Regions from separate parts of the Phreatobacter stygius genome, predicted to be linked through region 2. Evidence: riboswitches for the same ligand, from Rfam matches in the RefSeq annotation. Region 2 holds a riboswitch; each other region holds the start of a gene.
What was found. Region 2 has a riboswitch for cobalamin ahead of E8M01_RS31070 (TonB-dependent receptor). Riboswitches for the same ligand answer to the same signal wherever they lie in the genome.
Positions count from the first base shown of each region.

Region 1: linked by a shared signal. The riboswitch ahead of E8M01_RS22395 (ribonucleoside-diphosphate reductase subunit alpha) and the one ahead of E8M01_RS31070 (TonB-dependent receptor) in region 2 are both predicted to bind cobalamin.
Region 3: linked by a shared signal. The riboswitch ahead of E8M01_RS30175 (TonB-dependent receptor plug domain-containing protein) and the one ahead of E8M01_RS31070 (TonB-dependent receptor) in region 2 are both predicted to bind cobalamin.

Region 1 is NZ_CP039690.1:4,768,444-4,774,151, reverse strand. Features, by position in the region: gene E8M01_RS22415 (amino acid ABC transporter permease) at 1-36, shown strand, start outside; gene E8M01_RS22410 (amino acid ABC transporter ATP-binding protein) at 33-806, shown strand; gene E8M01_RS22405 (nuclear transport factor 2 family protein) at 902-1,264, shown strand; gene metE (5-methyltetrahydropteroyltriglutamate--homocysteine S-methyltransferase) at 1,321-3,660, opposite strand; cobalamin riboswitch at 3,764-3,974, opposite strand; cobalamin riboswitch at 4,112-4,324, shown strand; gene E8M01_RS22395 (ribonucleoside-diphosphate reductase subunit alpha) at 4,439-5,708, shown strand, end outside.
Region 2 is NZ_CP039690.1:6,546,432-6,552,139, reverse strand. Features, by position in the region: gene E8M01_RS31070 (TonB-dependent receptor) at 1-1,886, opposite strand, end outside; cobalamin riboswitch at 2,081-2,275, opposite strand; gene E8M01_RS31065 (ABC transporter ATP-binding protein) at 2,362-3,117, opposite strand; gene E8M01_RS31060 (FecCD family ABC transporter permease) at 3,114-4,097, opposite strand; gene E8M01_RS31055 (ABC transporter substrate-binding protein) at 4,094-4,999, opposite strand; gene E8M01_RS35920 (TonB-dependent receptor) at 5,002-5,352, opposite strand; gene E8M01_RS31045 (TonB-dependent receptor domain-containing protein) at 5,398-5,708, opposite strand, start outside.
Region 3 is NZ_CP039690.1:6,374,535-6,380,242, reverse strand. Features, by position in the region: gene E8M01_RS30195 (hypothetical protein) at 67-294, shown strand; gene E8M01_RS30190 (hypothetical protein) at 384-635, shown strand; tRNA gene E8M01_RS30185 (tRNA-Thr) at 836-911, shown strand; gene E8M01_RS30180 (MBL fold metallo-hydrolase) at 1,130-2,032, shown strand; cobalamin riboswitch at 2,156-2,402, shown strand; gene E8M01_RS30175 (TonB-dependent receptor plug domain-containing protein) at 2,538-4,574, shown strand; gene E8M01_RS30170 (SDR family oxidoreductase) at 4,724-5,470, shown strand; gene E8M01_RS30165 (NAD kinase) at 5,623-5,708, shown strand, end outside.

The sequences.
Region 1 (5,708 bases), 1.8 Mb from region 2:
GACCGGGTCGAACAACGCATGGGAGCCCATCGGTGACCGAGCTTAGTCCCACCCTGTCCGCCGAGGGCATCCACAAGGCCTTCGGCACCCATCAGGTGCTGAAGGGCGTCTCGCTCGACGTCGCACGCGGCGAAGTGGTGACGCTGATCGGCGCCAGCGGCTCCGGCAAATCGACCTTCCTGCGCTGCCTCAACCTCCTGGAACTGCCGCAGGCCGGCAAGCTCGCGGCGGGTGAGCACCGGTTCGAATTCGGCACGGGACGCAAGGCGCCCGACGATGCCCGGCTGGCACTCCTGCGCCGTGACGTCGGCATGGTGTTCCAGCACTTCAACCTGTTCCCGCATATGAACGTGCTCGCCAATGTCACGGAGGGGCCGGTGCAGGTGAAAGGCATGGCCAAGGCGGAGGCGAACGAACTCGGCCGCGACCTGCTCGACAAGGTCGGGCTCGCCGACAAGGCCGACGCCTTTCCGAGCCGGCTGTCCGGTGGCCAGAAGCAGCGCGTCGCCATTGCCCGGGCGCTGGCCATGAAACCCGACGTGATGCTGTTCGACGAGGTCACCTCGGCGCTCGACCCGGAACTGGTGTCCGAGGTGCTGGCGGTCATCCGCAACCTCGCCGCCGAGGGCATGACCATGATCCTGGTCACCCACGAAATGGCCTTCGCCGCCGACGTCTCCAATCGCGTCGGCTTCATGAACGAAGGCGTCATGGCCGAGATCGGCTCGCCCGACGACGTCATCCGCAAGCCGCGGAATCCCAGGCTCGCGACCTTCCTCGAGCGCTTCCACCAGGGTCACGGCTGAAACGAGCCGCGTCAGCATGCGATAACCTCCGAGGTAATTGGATCGGCGCCGCGAACCGCCATGATCGTCCCGTCAAGCCATTCACGGAGACGATCATGACCAACCCGAGCGAACTCGCCGACCGCTACATCGCCATGTGGAACGAAACCGACGCCTCGGCGCGCCGGAAGCTGGTCGCCGAGATCTGGGCGCCCGATGCCCATTTCGCCGATCCGGTGGCCGCCGGCCGCGGCCACGACCAGATCGACGCCGTGCTCGCCGGCGTGCAGCAGCAATTCGCCGGCTTGAGCTTCAGCCTCACCGGCAAGCCCGACGGCTTCGGCGACAATGTCAGGCTGTCCTGGCAGCTTGCCGCCGGCGACGGCCCGGCAGTGGTCAAGGGCACCGATATCGGCCGCGTTACAGCCGATGGCCGGCTCGCCTCGGTGGTCGGCTTCTTCGATCTGGTCCCGGGCTGAAATCGACCAGCCGCAAGAGCCGGAAGGGGCGCGCTTGCCGCGCCCCTTCACGGGCTTCACAGACGGGCCTGGCGGGCGGCCGCGACCATGTTTTCCAGCGCCGGGCGCACCTCGTCCCATTTGCGGGTCTTCAAGCCGCAATCGGGATTGACCCAGATCTGGCCGGGCGCCAGATGTTGCCGGGCCTTGTCGAGCAGTTCGGTCATTTCGGCCACCGCCGGGATGCGCGGCGAGTGGATGTCATAGACGCCCGGCCCGATCTCGTTCGGGTAGCGATAGCCGACAAAGGCATCGAGCAGTTCCATGCGGGAACGCGACGTCTCGATCGAGATGACGTCGGCATCCATGGCGCCGATCGCGTCGATGATGTCGTTGAATTCGGCGTAACACATATGGGTGTGGATCTGGGTCCGGTCGGCGACGCCGGCGGCCGAGAGCCTGAAACATTCGACCGCCCAGGCGAGATAGGCTTTCCATTCGCCCCGGCGCAGCGGCAGCCCCTCGCGGATCGCCGGCTCGTCGATCTGAATGATGCCGATGCCGGCCTGTTCGAGATCGACGACCTCGTCGCGGATCGCCAGCGCGATCTGCCGGCAGACCTGGTCGCGGGCAAGGTCATCACGGACGAAGGACCATTGCAGCATGGTGACCGGGCCGGTCAGCATGCCCTTCATCGGCCTGTCGGTGAGCGACTGCGCATAGGACGACCAGCCGACCGTCATCGGCCGCGGCCGCGACACATCGCCGAAAATGACCGGCGGGCGGACGTAACGCGAGCCGTAACTCTGCACCCAGCCGTGCCGGGTGAAGGCATAACCGGACAATTGCTCGCCGAAATATTGCACCATGTCGTTGCGCTCGAACTCGCCATGGACCAGCACGTCGATGCCGATGTCCTCCTGCCAGCGGATCGCCGCCTCGGTCTCCTTGCGCAGGAACGCGTCATAGGCACTGTCGCTGAGCGTGCCCTTGGCATGGGCCGAGCGGGCCTTGCGCACCTCCTCGGTCTGCGGAAACGAGCCGATGGTGGTGGTCGGGAAGGACGGCAGGCCGAAATGGTCGTGCTGCAGCTTCTGGCGCTCGGCAAAGGCGTGGGCGCGGCTCGCCATGGCCGGCGTCACCACGGCAAGCCTGGCAGCCACCGCCGGGTCGTGGATCTTGGCGGAGCTGCGCCGCCTGGCCGAAGCCTCGGCGGCAGCAGACAGGGCATCGGAGACCGATTGCCGCCCGCCGGCCAGCGCCTGCCCAAGGGTTGCAAGCTCGCCCATCTTCTGCGCGGCAAAGGCAAGCCAGCCCTTGAGGTCCGGATCGAGCCCGGTCTCCAGGTCGAGATCGACAGGCACATGCAGGAGGGAACAGGAGGCGGCGATCTCGATGTGGTCGGTGCCGCGTCTCGCCACCACCGGCTCGAGCCGGTCGAGCAAGGCCGGCAGGTCGGCGCGCCAGACATTGCGGCCGTCAATGACGCCGAGCGACAGCACCAGGCCGCGCGGCGCCTTGGCCAGCACCCGGTCGAGCTGATCGGGCGCGCGGACGAGATCGACGTGCAGGCCGGCGACCGGCATGCCGAAAGCGGTGTCGAGATTGTTGCCCAGTGCGCCGAAATAGCTTGCCAGCATGATCTTCAGATCGGGCAGCGCGCGCGCCAGGGTCTGGTAGCAATTGCGCAACGCGAGCCGCGTGGCCTCGTCGAGATCGAGCACCAGGCAGGGTTCGTCGAGCTGCACCCATTCCGCACCATTGGCGGCCAGCCGGCGCAGGATGTCGATATAGACGGGCACCAGATCCGGCAGCAGCGTCAGGGGATCGAACGAGCCGTCCTTGGCCTTGCCGAGCTTCAGATAGGTCACCGGCCCGAGCAGGACCGGGCGGGTGACGATGCCCAGCGCCTTGGCCTCCAGGAATTCGTCGAGCGGCTTGGTCGAGGCCAGCGCGAACTCCTGCCCGCGTTCGAATTCAGGCACCATGTAGTGGTAGTTGGTGTCGAACCACTTGGTCATTTCGAGCGCAGGCAAGCCATGGCCCGGAGCGCCACAGCCACAGGCCGCCGCGTGATCGGCCTCGCCGGTCGGGCCTTGGCTGCCGCGCGCCATGGCGAAATAGGTGGCAAGCGACACCTTGCCGCCGGCCCAGCCATAGATTTCCGGAATGGCGCCGACCATGACGCTGGTGTCGAGGACGTGGTCGTAGAGCGAGAAATCATTCGACGGAATGACGGTGACGCCGAGCGCCTGCTGGCGCGCCCAATGGCTCGCCCGCAGACCGGCGGCGGTCGCAAGCAATTGCGGCGCGTCGATCTTGCCGGACCAATAGCCTTCCAGAGCTGATTTCAATTCGCGCCTGGCGCCGATGCGCGGCACGCCGAGAGTGGCAACAGGCAGAGACAGAGACGACATTGGCAAACCCCGTTTGCTGGGGCGAAGGCCAAGCGGCCGCGTGCAGGCTGGCGGGACGCATGGCGGCCCGCTTTGCAAGCGACACACCGGACACCCCGCCCGTGGACGTTATCAGGTCGAGGCAGGTCTCCTGGCTCGCGGGTCAATGCTGCTGTTCGGCCTTCCCGAAGCCTTCAGGCCTCAGTGACACAGATGAACAGCGGCTCACCGCTTACAGTTGCGGGGGCAGCTCCGGCCTGGCCCGAAGGCGTACCGGATTCCCTCTTAGCCGCGAGCCCGGAGAGGCCCGCAGAACCACGACGCCGTCAGTTGGCGACGGCGGGCGACAAAAGTCAAGGAGATATAAAGACATCTTTATGTCGTCATATCTTTATGCAAAACAAGGACGCTTGGTGATGCCAAGCGCGCATTTCAAAAACCACAACCTGTTGACACTGAGGTCGACTGGGCCGCTATATATAGAGGTCGAGGTTCTCCTGAGTCGCACCGGGAGCTAAGAGGGAATCCGGGAAGATGCCGTTCGCATCGAAGCCGGAGCTGCCCCCGCAACTGTAAACGGCGAGACGCTGTCGAGACGTGTCACTGGGGCCCAGGAGGGCTTCGGGAAGGCCAGACAGCCCGACGACCCGTGAGCCAGGAGACCTGCCCCGACATCTTGAACGTCCACGGGCGGGGTGTCCTGGTGGGTCGCTTGCATCAGCGGGAGGGCGAAGGCGCCGTTCCGTTTCCGGCGGCGTCCTTTTTTGGCCCAAGCCCCCACACTGTCTGGGGTCTGCCGATGTCTCTGTTGATCGAAACCGAAACCGCGCCAAGCGCGTTGCCTCCCATCTCCCAGGCGTCCGCCAAGACGGCGAGCGAACCGGGTTACCAGGTGATCCGCCGCCATGGCGGCGTCACCCCCTTCGACCCTGCCAAGATCGCGGTGGCGCTGACCAAGGCCTTCCTGGCGGTGGAAGGCACCGGTGCGGCGGCGTCGCGGCGTGTCCACGACATTGTCGAGGTCCTGACCGGCCAGATCGTCAACGCCCTGATCCGCCGGGCCGATGCCGGCCGCACCTTCCATATCGAGGACGTCCAGGACCAGGTGGAGCTCGCGCTGATGCGCGGCGAATATCACAAGGTGGCGCGCGCCTATGTGCTCTATCGCGACGAGCGCGCCAGGGAACGTGCCCAGGTTCTCGCCGAAACAGCACCGGCGCCGGCCGCGCCAATGCTCAGCATGATCAATGCGCTGGGCGAGCGGGCGCCGCTCGACGCCGCAAGGCTCGCCCGGATCGTCAACGAGGCGGCCGCCGGCCTCGACGGCGTGGTTGCCGAAACCGTCATCGCCGAGGCCCATCGCAATCTCTATGACGGCATTTCGCTGGACGAGCTGGCGCTGGCGCCGATCCTCGCCGCGCGCACCCTGATCGAGACCGAACCGAACTACACTTTCGTCAGCGCCCGCCTGCTGCTCGACAAGCTCCGACGCGAGGCGCTGAGCTTCATTGCCGGCCGCCCCGATCAGGCGACCCAAGCCGAGATGGCGGCGCGTTACGGCGACTATTTCGCCGGCTATGTCGCGACCGGCATCAAACACGAATTGCTCGATCCGGAACTCGGCCGTTTCGACCTCGGCCGGCTCGCCGCCGCATTGAAACCCGAGCGCGACCTCGCCTTCCAATTTCTTGGCCTGCAGACGCTCTACGATCGCTATTTCCTGCATGTCTCGGGCAGCCGCTTCGAATTGCCCCAGGCCTTCTTCATGCGCGTCGCCATGGGCCTGGCCCTGCGCGAGATCGACCGCGAGGCCCGCGCCATCGAATTCTACGACCTCCTGTCGTCCTTCGACTTCATGGCCTCGACGCCAACCCTGTTCAATGCCGGCACGCTCCGGCCGCAGCTGTCATCCTGCTTCCTGACCACCGTGCCCGACGACCTCGACGGCATCTTCAAGAGCGTCAAGGACAATGCCTTGCTGGCCAAATATTCCGGCGGCCTCGGCAATGACTGGACCCGGGTGCGCGGCCTCGGCGCCCATATCAAGGGCACCAATGGCGAAAGCCAGG
Region 2 (5,708 bases):
TGCACCCCGGCGCGTGCCTCCATGCGCGGCGCGAAGGCCCAGGAGAGCCAGAGATTGGCGACCTGGTTCGGCACGTTCTGCGGCTGGTTGCCCCGATAGGAGACCGCGACGCCGCCGACGGATTGCCGGAAATTGTCATATTGCGCGCGGAGCAGCGCGAGATTGCCCTCGACGCGCCAGTTCTCCCAGAGCCTCAGCGACAGCGAGGCCTCGACGCCCTGGGACGATTGGCTGCCGACCTGCACGATGACGGCCGGATTGGTCGGCTCGACGGTCAAGAGGTTGTCCTTGGTGATCCGGTAGCCCGCCAGGGTGAACTCGCCGCGGCCGCCCCAGAAGGCCTGCTTGAAGCCGATCTCGATCTGCCGCCCTGTCGAGAGCTGGAAATTCCGCTGCGACACCGGCAGTGAGATCAGGCTGCCGACGGGGTCGACGCCTGTGGCATATTGGGCATAGAGCGCGGTGTCGGGAAACGGATTGTAGACCACGCCGAAGCGATAGCTGATCGCGTCGAAACTCTTGGTGAAGCTGTTTGCCGGGTTGATCAGGTCGTCACGGCGGATGCGCGGCGCCTCGTAGCGGATGCCGGCGATGAGCGCGAGCTTGTCGGTGACCGACAGGCGGTCCTCGGCGAAGACGGAGACCTGGTCGGTCGTCGTCTGGAAGGCCGGGCGTGTCCCGGCGAGATTGATGAAACGGCCGGGATCGAAAGCGTAGGGGTCGACGCTGCTCGTGCCGCCATAAGGCGAATTGCTGGTGTTGCGGAACGAGATTCGGTTGACGTCGAAACCGACCACCAGCTCGTTCTTCAGGCCGAACAGGCTGCCGCGCAGGGTGGCGTCGGCGCGGTTGCCGATCTGCTCCTGGCGGTGGAAGATCTCGATATAGCTGGAGCGCGCGATCCGCCCCGTGCTCGGGATGGCGGCGTAGCTCTCGACATTGCGCCAATGCCGGTCCGAGGTGATGCGATAGGCGGTGTTGCGGATGGTCAGGTCGGCATTCGGCGTCCACTCCGCCTTGAACTGGGTCCAGTTGTCCTGGAAGCGGATGGCGCTGTCGGCGACGTTGTAGTTGTTGAAGCGGAGTGCGCGATTGAGCTGGCCGTTGACCAGTGGCGTGCCGAAATAGCGCATCGGCTCCTGGTAACCGAAGTCGTTCGACAGCGTGAAGGCGAGATCGGGCGTGGCCTGGAACAGCAGTGCGCCCGAGATCGCCAGGTTGCCGAAATTGCCGTTCTGCCTGAGCCAGCCATCGGTCATGTTGCCGCTGATGTTGAAGCGATAGGCGAGCCGGTCGCTGATCGCGCCACCACTGTCGAGGGCCAGGCGCCTGGTGCCATTCGTGCCAAGGACGGCACGCACCTCGTTGATGGCATCGAAACTCGGCTTCTTCGGTACGACATTGATGATGCCGCCGATGGCGCCTTCGCCATAGAGGACCGAGGCCGGCCCGCGCAGCACCTCGATGCGCTCGACGTTCCAGGTGTCGAAGGGAAAGGTGATGGTGCCCGAGCCGACATAGAGGCGGGTGCCGTCATAGAGGTTCATCACCGAATTCACGCCGGCGAAGCCGCGCGAGGTGTAGGCGGCGCCGCCATTGCCGGGCGCGCCGACCGAGGTGATGCCGGTGGCGTTCTGGGTTACCGCTTCGGTGATGCTGTTCTGCCCGCGCTCGCGGATCTTCGCACCGGGAATGATCTCGATGCTGGCGGGTGTTTCGAGCGGTGTCAGGTCGAGACGGCTGCCGCCGCGGCTGGGCGTGCCGAGATTGAGGCCGGTCGGCACCACGGTGCCGCGGCCCTGGACGGTGATCGTGTCGAGCGTGACCGTGGCGGGGGTGGTCTGACCGCCCTCCCCGGTGGCGCGGGCCGCCGCAGCGGAGACCATGACGAGGCCAATGGCGGTGGGCAGAACAATGCGGGCTCGCGCCGCAGCGCGGCGCTCCGGGGGGCAAATGGACGGGAACACGAAGGGCCTCGCGGCGACGGATGTGGCACGTCACCGCGAATGAAGCCTCGCCGCCGGTCCAGTGCGGACAGGCGATTCGGCACCAGTCAGGACACCCCGCCCAACCTGTTCGCGCATGACCACGACTGACGGCAGGTCTCCTGGCTCACGGATCGATGCCCTCTGTCGTCTTCCCAGGCACAAGGCCCAGTGACATGGTGACAGAGGACTCTCCGCTTACAGTTGCGGGGGCAGCCACGGCCTTGAGCAGAGCTCGCACCGTATTCCCATTTTGATCCCATGCGGGAACCGTCAACCCAAGGTAGGGGGATTGGGCTCGGCAGGTCAACAGCCAAAACGGTGGGTGTGTCGCGATTGGTCGGATCCATGCCGCGATGCGGCTGACGGCTGCCGGTCAGACCGGGCGCCCGGAGGCCGGCCGCGCCACGGTGATGCCGTCGACGCTGACCGTCTCGAAGGCCACCTGGAAAACCCGCGCCAGCACGTCGGTTTCGACCAGATCGCCGGCCGCCATGTCGGCGGCGACGCGGCCCTTGTCGATCACCACCACCCGGTCGAACCAGGTGGTGGCGAGTTCGATCTCATGCAGGGCAACGATGACCAGGCGCGTCTTGCCCCGTTCGGCGAAACTGCGGACGAGATCGATCCGGTGGCGGATGTCGAGGCTGGCGCCGGGTTCGTCGGCGATCAGGACCGGCGGGTCGGTGACCTCCACCGCCGCCATCAGGCCGCGCGCTCTTTCGCCACCCGACAAGCCCGACCAGCGGCGGTCGGCGAGATCGGTCAACTCACCGTCGGCCAGGGCCTTGCCGACCGCGTCGGGCCCAAAACCCGGCAGCCGCTCGGCGCCCATCTCGACCAGCATGCGCGGGGTGATATCCCAATGCGGCACGAAATTCTGCGGGACATAACCGAGCGCCGCCGCCCGCTCGCGCCCGGTCAGGGATTGGAGGTCGCGTCCGCCGATCGTCACCGTGCCGGCATGATCCGGCTCGAGACCGGCAAGGATCTTCAGAAAGGTCGACTTGCCGGCGCCGTTCGGGCCAATGACCGCGACCGTGCCGGTGGCGCCGGCGGCGAAATCGATGCCGTCGACGATCGGCCGGCCGCCACGGATCAGGCGGAGACCCTGAGCGTTGACGCTGCTCATGATTTCAGCCGCCGCGCCAGCAGGAACAGGAAGAACGGCCCACCGGCAATGGCGGTGACCAGGCCGAGCGGGATTTCCGCCGGCGGCAAGGCCGAACGGGCGATGGCGTCGGCGACCACAACGACGATGGCACCGGTGAAGGCGGAGGCCGGGATCAACAGCCGGTGCCGCGGTCCGACCAGCCAGCGCGCGATATGCGGCGCGGCAAGCCCGACAAAGGCGACGAGCCCGCCATAGGCCACGGCGATCGCCACGACGATCGCGCCGACCAGGACGCAAAGCGTGACGAAACGGCGGACGTCGAGACCGAAGCCATGGGCCATGGCCTCGCCGAGGCCAAGGAGATCGAGCCCTTGCGCGGTCCTGAGCGCCAGCATGATGGCGGCCGCCAGCAGTGCCGCTAGCAGGGCGAGACCCTGCCAGGACGGCGTCTGGATGCCACCGAGCACCCAGCTCAGCACGACCTGCAGGTTGATCGTCTCGTCCGACAAGGCGAGCATCATGAAGGACCTGACGGCGCCGAGCACGGCGGCGACCGCGACACCGGCGAGCAGGAGGCCGGCGGCATCGACCACGCCGGCCACCCGCGACACCGCCAGGACCAGCACGGTAGCGCCCCAGGCGCCGGCAAAGGCCAGCACCGGCAGCGACAGGGCCTGTGGCACACCGAGCGGCACCAGCAGGGCAACCGTCGCGCCGACCGCGGCGCCACCGGCCGAGCCGAGCAGATAGGGTTCGGCGAGCGGGTTGCGGAACAGGCCCTGGAACAGGCAGCCGCCGAGGCCGAGCAGCGCGCCGACGGCCGCCGCGGCCAGCACGCGCGGCAGGCGCCAGTCGATGATCAGCCGGCTATCGAGCGACTGGTCGCCGCTGACGGCGGTCCAGAGCGCGGCGGGCGATGCCCAATCGTGGCCGGCGGAGAGGCCAAGCACCATGACGGCGAGCAAGACGGCGCCGAGCGACAGCCAGACCCGGGTCATGGCCTGGCTTCCGGATGCAGCAGGGCCGCAAGCTTTTCGATGCCGCCGACCACCCGCGGGCCGGGGATCAGGAACTCGGCGCGCGACACCGTGAAGACCCGCTTCTCCTTCAGCGCGCGCAGGCTCGACCAGCCGGGCCGGGCAAACAGATCCGCCATGTCGGCGGCGGAACCGGCGAACAGCACGACATCGGGGTCGGCGCGCAGCACGGCTTCGGGCGAGACCTGGGACAACATCTGCGCCTGGTCGAAAGCCAGACTGCCACCGGCGGCGATGATGGCGTCGGCGGTATAGCTGCCGGAACGGGCGATCAGCAGCATGCCGGTGGCGACACGGCCGGTGATCATGACGATGCGCGGCCGGGATCGGCCGGCGATGCGGGCGGCGACCGCATCGAGGCGCGCCTGCAACAGGCCGGTCACGGCTTCGCCGCGTTCCGGCACGCCGGTCGCGCCGGCCACCAGGCGAATATTGGCCATGACTTCGGGAATGCTGCGATGGGTCAGCACGATGATCGGGATGCCGAGCCGCTCCATCGGGTCGACCAATTGGTTCACCGCCTGGCGCGCCGGCGTGACGACGACGAGATCGGGGCGCTGGCGCACCACCCGGTCGACCGAGAAACCGAGCCGGCCGCCGACCGTCGGGCGGCCGACCACTTCGGGTGGAAAGCGGGTGAAGGTTTCGATGCCGACAATGCGCTCGGCCAGGCCGATCGCGGCGACCAGTTCGGTATTCGAGGCGAAGATGGTGACCAGCCGCGCCGGCGGACGCGCCAGCACCACCTGCCGGCCGAGCGCGTCGACGATCGCCTGGTGATCCGCGGCCAGGGCCGGGGTGGCGGTCGGCGCGGTCGCGAGCGCCAGTCCAAGACATGCCGCGGCGACCGCTTTCAGCCTCACGATCAGAACCTCGCCTGCATGCCGACGATGAACTCGCGCCCCGGCATGGAATTGCCCATGTTGCCGATGCCCTGCGTATTGGCATTGGTCGGATTGCCGAGGAAGGGCTGCTGGTCGAGCGCGATGAACAGGGCGTGCTGATTGACGTTGAAGATGTTGTTCACCGCGGCATAGGCGGTCAGCCCCTTGCGCAGCTCGCCCTCCAGCCGGGCGTTCCAGACCCAGAAGGCCGGCTTCCAGTGGATATGGCTGGCATTCGGTTCGGCTGCCGGAATGCGCAGGGGTTCCTCGGTATTGTACCAGAGCGGCCCCCGCAGAATGCCTGTTATCGCCAGGCTCCAGGGGATCGCCACACCGGTGCGCTGACCGAAGCGGGTGCCGACCGCTGCCTGGTACTGTTACATGCGCTCGACCTGATTGCTGTTGGCGGTGGCCGCAGCGCCACCGTCGCGCATGAAGAAATTATAGCCGCCATTGGATGTCACCGACCAGTGCCAGCCATTGGCCTGAGCGGAGAAGGCGCGCAGCACGTCGACGCCGAATTGCAGCTCGATGCCACGCACGGTCACGTCGCCGGCATTGTTGACATAGTCGGAGGTGGTGGTCGAACCCGGCCGGAGCCTCGTGATGATCCGGTTCGAGATAACGTTCTGGAACAAGGCCGCGTCGAGGCTCCAGCCGTTCAAGGCGAAGGTCGTGCCGACTTCAT
Region 3 (5,708 bases), 170 kb from region 2:
ACACCAAAACAAACATCCCGGGCTTGGCGTGTCCCTCCCCACCGGGATCTCAGTTGGATAACCGTTATGAAGAAGCTCATCCTTGCCGCGACCTTGGTCGCGCCGCTCGCCGTCGCCGCTCCGGCTTTTGCCCAGCAGGACGCCGCCGGTTTCATCGAGACCCCCTCGGTCACGACCTATGCCCCGAACCAGCCGCGTGAGTTCTCGGCGCGGGCCGGCCGCGTCTCGCAGGCCGACCAGAGCCTGATCAAGCGCGAAGCCGTGCCGTCCTCGGCCTTCTCTTCCTGGAACTGATCACCGGCGGACATGGTTCGCCGACCCCACACCCAACCGCCCGGCCCTCAAGGCCAATGCCGCCGCCGGGACATCCAATGGAGACTGTCATGAAGAAGTTCATCCTTGCCGCCGCGCTGCTCGCTCCGCTCGCCGTCGCGGCTCCCGCCTTCGCTCAGGGCATGAGCGACGCCGCCGGTTTCATCCAGACCCCCTCGGTCACCACCTATGCTCCGAACCAGCCGCGCGAGTTCACCTCGCCTCGCGCGTTCGGCGGCCAGGCCGTCGGCGTCAACAATGCCGAGCGCAGCCTGATCCAGCGCGAAGTCGTGCCGTCCTCGGCCTTCTCTTCGTCGAACTGAACAGGGTTCAACCAGACCTTGAGTGCGTGCCGGCCTGAAGCCGGTACTTCCAAGACCAACGCCGGGGCTCCTCCACCCCGGCGTTTTTTCATGTCTGGGGGAGCAGCGTTCAGCGCGGCGCTGTGAACGGCCGCGGTGCCATAATCGGCTCGGCACTCTTGCGCGCGGAGCCCCGCATTGCTAGGCCGATGCCGATATGGGCCGGCATAGCTCAGTTGGTAGAGCAACCGCCTTGTAAGCGGTAGGTCGCGAGTTCGAGTCCCGCTGCCGGCACCATTCCCTGACGGCGTTCCGCCGGCGCGGCCGAAACGCTTCACGAGGCCGTGATTTGCGCCGGCGAGCGCAGGTCTTTCCCAAGTCATTCGTGCAGATTAGCGTCGCAACGCCAACCCCTCGTTGCACCCGCTGCCGGAGACGCCACAATGATCACACGTCGTCATGCCCTAGCCGCCAGTGCGGTCGCGGTCGCCGCTCCCGCGATTGGAACCAGCGCCATGATCAGCCCAGCGCAAGCCCAGACCGCCGCTCCGGCCCAGGCGCCGGGCTTCTACCGCTACAAGGTCGGCGACATCACGGTCACCGCGATCAATGACGGTTTCGCCCTCAGGCCGCTCGACGGGTTCGTCCGCAATGCGCCGCTCGCCGATGTCCAGGACGCCATGCGCAAGTCGTTCCTGCCGACCGATGCGTTCCAGAACACTTTCACCACGCTGGTCGTGCAAACCGGCGGCAGGCTGGTGCTGATCGACACCGGCAATGGCGATTCGGGCGCGCCGACCAGCGGCGTCTGGATGCGCAATTTCCGCGCCGCCGGCTTCGATCCGGCCCAGGTCAATTCGATCGTCATCAGCCATTTCCACGGCGACCATATCAACGGCATCCGGCTGAAGGACGGCACCGCGGTCTTCGCCAATGCCGAGATCAACGTGCCGGCGCCGGAATGGGACTTCTGGATGTCGGACGAGCGCATGGGCCAGGCGCCGGATGGCGCGCGCGGCGGGTTCCAGAATGCCCGCCGGGTGTTCCAGCCGATCGCCGCGCAGGTGAAGCGCTTCACGCCGGGCGCGGAAGTGGCGCCGGGCATCACCTCGGTCGCGGCTCACGGCCATTCGCCCGGCCACACCATCTTCGGCATCGCCTCGGGCAATGCCAAATTGACCTACCTCGCCGACATCACCAGTCATCCCGCGCTGTTCGTGCGCAACCCCGACTGGTCGGCGATTTTCGACCAGGATGCCGACATGGCGCGGGCAACCCGCCGGCGCGTCCTCGACATGGTGTCGACCGAGCGGACCCAGGTGCATTTTTACCACGCGCCCTTCCCGGCCACCGGCTTCATCGCCAAGGACGGCAATGGCTTCCAGCTCGTGCCGGTGCAGTGGAGCCAGGCGGTCTGATCGCATTGGACCTCTGACACCAGCCCGGCTTTGAACAGCCCGGCTTTGAACAGCCCGCCTTGGCCGAACGCCAGGACGGGCTGTTTCTTTCCGACAATTGACAAAACCGTGACGAGCCCGCCTTTTAGCGGAACTCGCGACGGCGGCCATTGCTTGCAATGGCCACGGGAATGCGGTGAGCACCGGACCGACGACCAAACCTGCCCGGCAGGCCCCGTTCGACGTCCAGCGCAAATCCGCAGCTGCCCCCGCAACTGTGAGCGGCGAGCCGGTTCCTGAATGCCACTGACGGCCAGTTTCGGCCCTCGGGAAGGCGGAGCCCCGGCAACGACCCGCAAGCCAGGAGACCGGCCGCCGCGACGTCACTGTCCGAACGTGCGGGATGGCGCGTGCGGGGAGCGGGCAGCCGCTTTTTCGGTGACACCTGATGTCGCGGAGGGCCAATGGGGTCGCCTTCGAAGCTTGAGGCTTCCGCGATCCCGTGTCCCTTCCGCGGAGATCCGCCATGGCGCAACGCCTGATCCTCAGCCTCACCAGCCTTCTCGCCCTGCCGGCCTTGGCTCTGCCTGTCTTCGCTCTGCCAGCCTTGGCCCAGCAGGCCACGCAACCGGCCATCCCGCTGCCCGACATCATGGTCTATGGCGCCAGCACCGTGCCGGTCGAAGCGCCGCGCGTCGGTTCGGCGGTCACCGTGATCACCGCCGAAGACATGCGCAACCAGGGCGCCCAGACGCTGCCCGACGTGCTGCGGCTGGTGCCGGGTGTCGCCATCGGCCAGGGCGGTGGCCGCGGCGGCCTGAGCCAGGTCCGCATTCGCGGCGCCGAGGCGAATCATACCCTTGTCGTGGTCGATGGCGTGCCGATCAACGACGTGAACAATGGCGACAGCGACCTCGCCAACCTGCCGGTCGACACTATCGAGCGGATCGAGGTGGTGCGCGGACCGCAATCCGGCATCTGGGGGCCGAACGCCCAGTCCGGCGTCATCCTGATCACGACCAAGTCCGGCCGCGGACTGGCCAGGCCCGAGCTGACCGCCCGCCTCGAAGGCGGTTCGTTCGGCACGCTGCAAGGCTCGGCCTCGGTGCGCGGCGCGCAAGGACCGCTCTACGGCGCCCTGTCGGTCTCGGGCCTGCGTGCCGGCGGCTTCGTCGTCGCGCCCGGCACGACACGGCCGAACGGCTCCGAGATGGGGTCGTTCAGCGCCAAGCTCGGCGCCGACCTTTCCGACTGGTTCAATCTCGAGGCCACGCTCAGGATGGTCAGCCGCACCGGCTTCTACAACCCGGCCAACAGCGCCTTCGGACCGGGTTTTGCCACCGACCCCAATTACGGCTTTCTGGCCAATGGGTCCGGTCGGGGCACGACCAATGACCTGCAAGGCCGGATCGTCGGCACCGTCAGCCTGGCCGACGGCCGCTGGATCCAGAAATTTTCCGCCGACACGTCGCGCCAGAACACCAATGCCGCCGATGCCTATGTCAGTTCCTTCGGCTTTCTCGAACGCCAGGCCTTCTGGTCGCAGACCGAGCGCAACCGGGCGGAATACCGTTCGGCCTATACGTTCGAGACGCCCGGTTTTCTGGGCGCCCGCCACACGCTGGTCGGCGGCGCCGAGATCGTGCGCGAGCGCTTCCGCTATTATTACGAGAGCGACGGTTTCTTCGGCCCCTTCGTCAATGGCGGTTTCGCCGGAACGGGCCAGAGCCGCGAGCGCAAGGGCCTCTATGGCGAATACCTGCTCAGTCTTCCGACCGGCTTTGCCTTGTCGGCGGCGCTGCGCCAGGACTGGAATTCGTCGTTCCGCAATGCCGCGACCTGGCGGGTCACCGCCGCCCAGAGCTTCGACACCGGCACCAGGCTGCATGCCTCGCTCGGCAAGGGCGTGACCAATCCGACCTTCATCGAGCAGTTCGGTTTCACCAACACCTTTGTCGGTAATCCAAATCTCCGGCCGGAGCAGTCGATCGGCTGGGATGCCGGTATCGAGCAGCGCTGGTTCGGCGGCCGGCTGATCACCGACCTGACCTATTTCCGGGCCAATCTGGAAAACGAGATCGTCGGCTCCGGCACCACGGTCGAGAACCTGCCTTTCGCGACCTCGCGCCAGGGCGTCGAGGCCTCGGTCACGGCCAGGCCGCTCGACTGGCTGCGGATCAGCGCGTCCTACACCTATACCGATACGCGTTCGGCGGAGAACACGTTTGCGGGCTATGTGTTCAAGGAGGCGGCGCGCCGGCCGAAACATGCGGCAAGCCTGTCGGCCACCGCCGCCTTCGCCGGGGACCGGGGCAAGTTCACCGTGACGCTTGCCCATAACGGCACGATGCGCGACCGGTTCTTCGGGCCACTCGGGACAAGCGACGTCTATCTCAGGGCCTATACGCTGGTCGGCGCCCAGCTCTCCTACGACGTGACCCGGAACGCCACCGCCTATATCCGCGGCGAGAACGTTTTCGGCCAGCGTTATCAGGAGGTCTATGGCTACAATGCCGGCGGCGCGGCGGTTTATGCCGGCTTGCGCGTGCGCCTGGGCGACTGATCGCGGCATGGCCGGCCGGCTTGCCCGGATCCGAGCCCGTCGCATCCCTCCCCTTGGCCTGCCCATAGTCGACACGCACACGGGTTTCGGCCAGTGTGCGCGCCGACAAAAACCGCGCCGCAAGGGCGTTGATCGGGAGGATCCAAGACATGCCGCAGAAGATCGCCGTCGTCACCGGAGCAGGCTCCGGCATCGGGCGCGCCTCGGCGCTTGCACTGGCCGCCGCGGGCTATGCGGTGGTCGCCGCCGGAAGGCGCAAGGACGAGCTGGACAAGACGGTCGCCGCGGCCGGCGCCGGCACGGTCGTCGCGGTGCCGACCGATGTCTCCGACGAAGCCTCGGTTGCCGCCCTGTTCAAGGCGGTGAAGGACAGGTTCGGCCGCATCGACGTGCTGTTCAACAACGCCGGCATGGGCGCGCCGGCGATCCCGATGGATCAGCTCACCGTTGCCCAGTGGAAACAGGTGGTGGACGTCAACCTGACCGGCTCGTTCCTGTGTGCCCAGGAGGCCATGCGATTGATGCGCGTCCAGTCGCCTAAAGGCGGCCGGATCATCAATAACGGCTCGATCTCGGCCTATGCGCCGAGGCCCTATTCGGCGCCCTATACCGCCACCAAACACGCCATTCTCGGCCTCACCAAGTCGATCTCGCTCGAGGGCCGCGCCGACCAGATCGTCTGTTCGCAGATCGATGTCGGCAATGCCGCGACCGAAATGACCGAGCGGATGACCAATGGCGTGCTGCAGGCGGATTTCTCGGTCAAGGTCGAGCCGCGGATGAACGTCAAACATGTCGCCGATTCGGTCGTGCACATTGCCAACCTGCCGCTCGACGTCAACGTGCTGACCATGACCGTCATGGCCAACGACATGCCCTTCGTCGGCCGCGGCTGATCGCCCCCGCTCCGCCGTGACCCGCATCGGCGCCGCCCGGCGCCGGTGCCTGAGCGCCTCGACAAGGCTCGCGGCGCTCGTATAGACGAGATTGACATCTGGCGGTGCTACGCTCGCACTGCGCCAGCTCCTCTTCTGCATGACGGCCCGCCATGTCGGACCAACGTCCTGATCCGCCCAAGATCGCCTTCGTCGCCTCGCCGGCGCCGGAAGCCCAGGCGGCCTTCGCCAGCCTGGC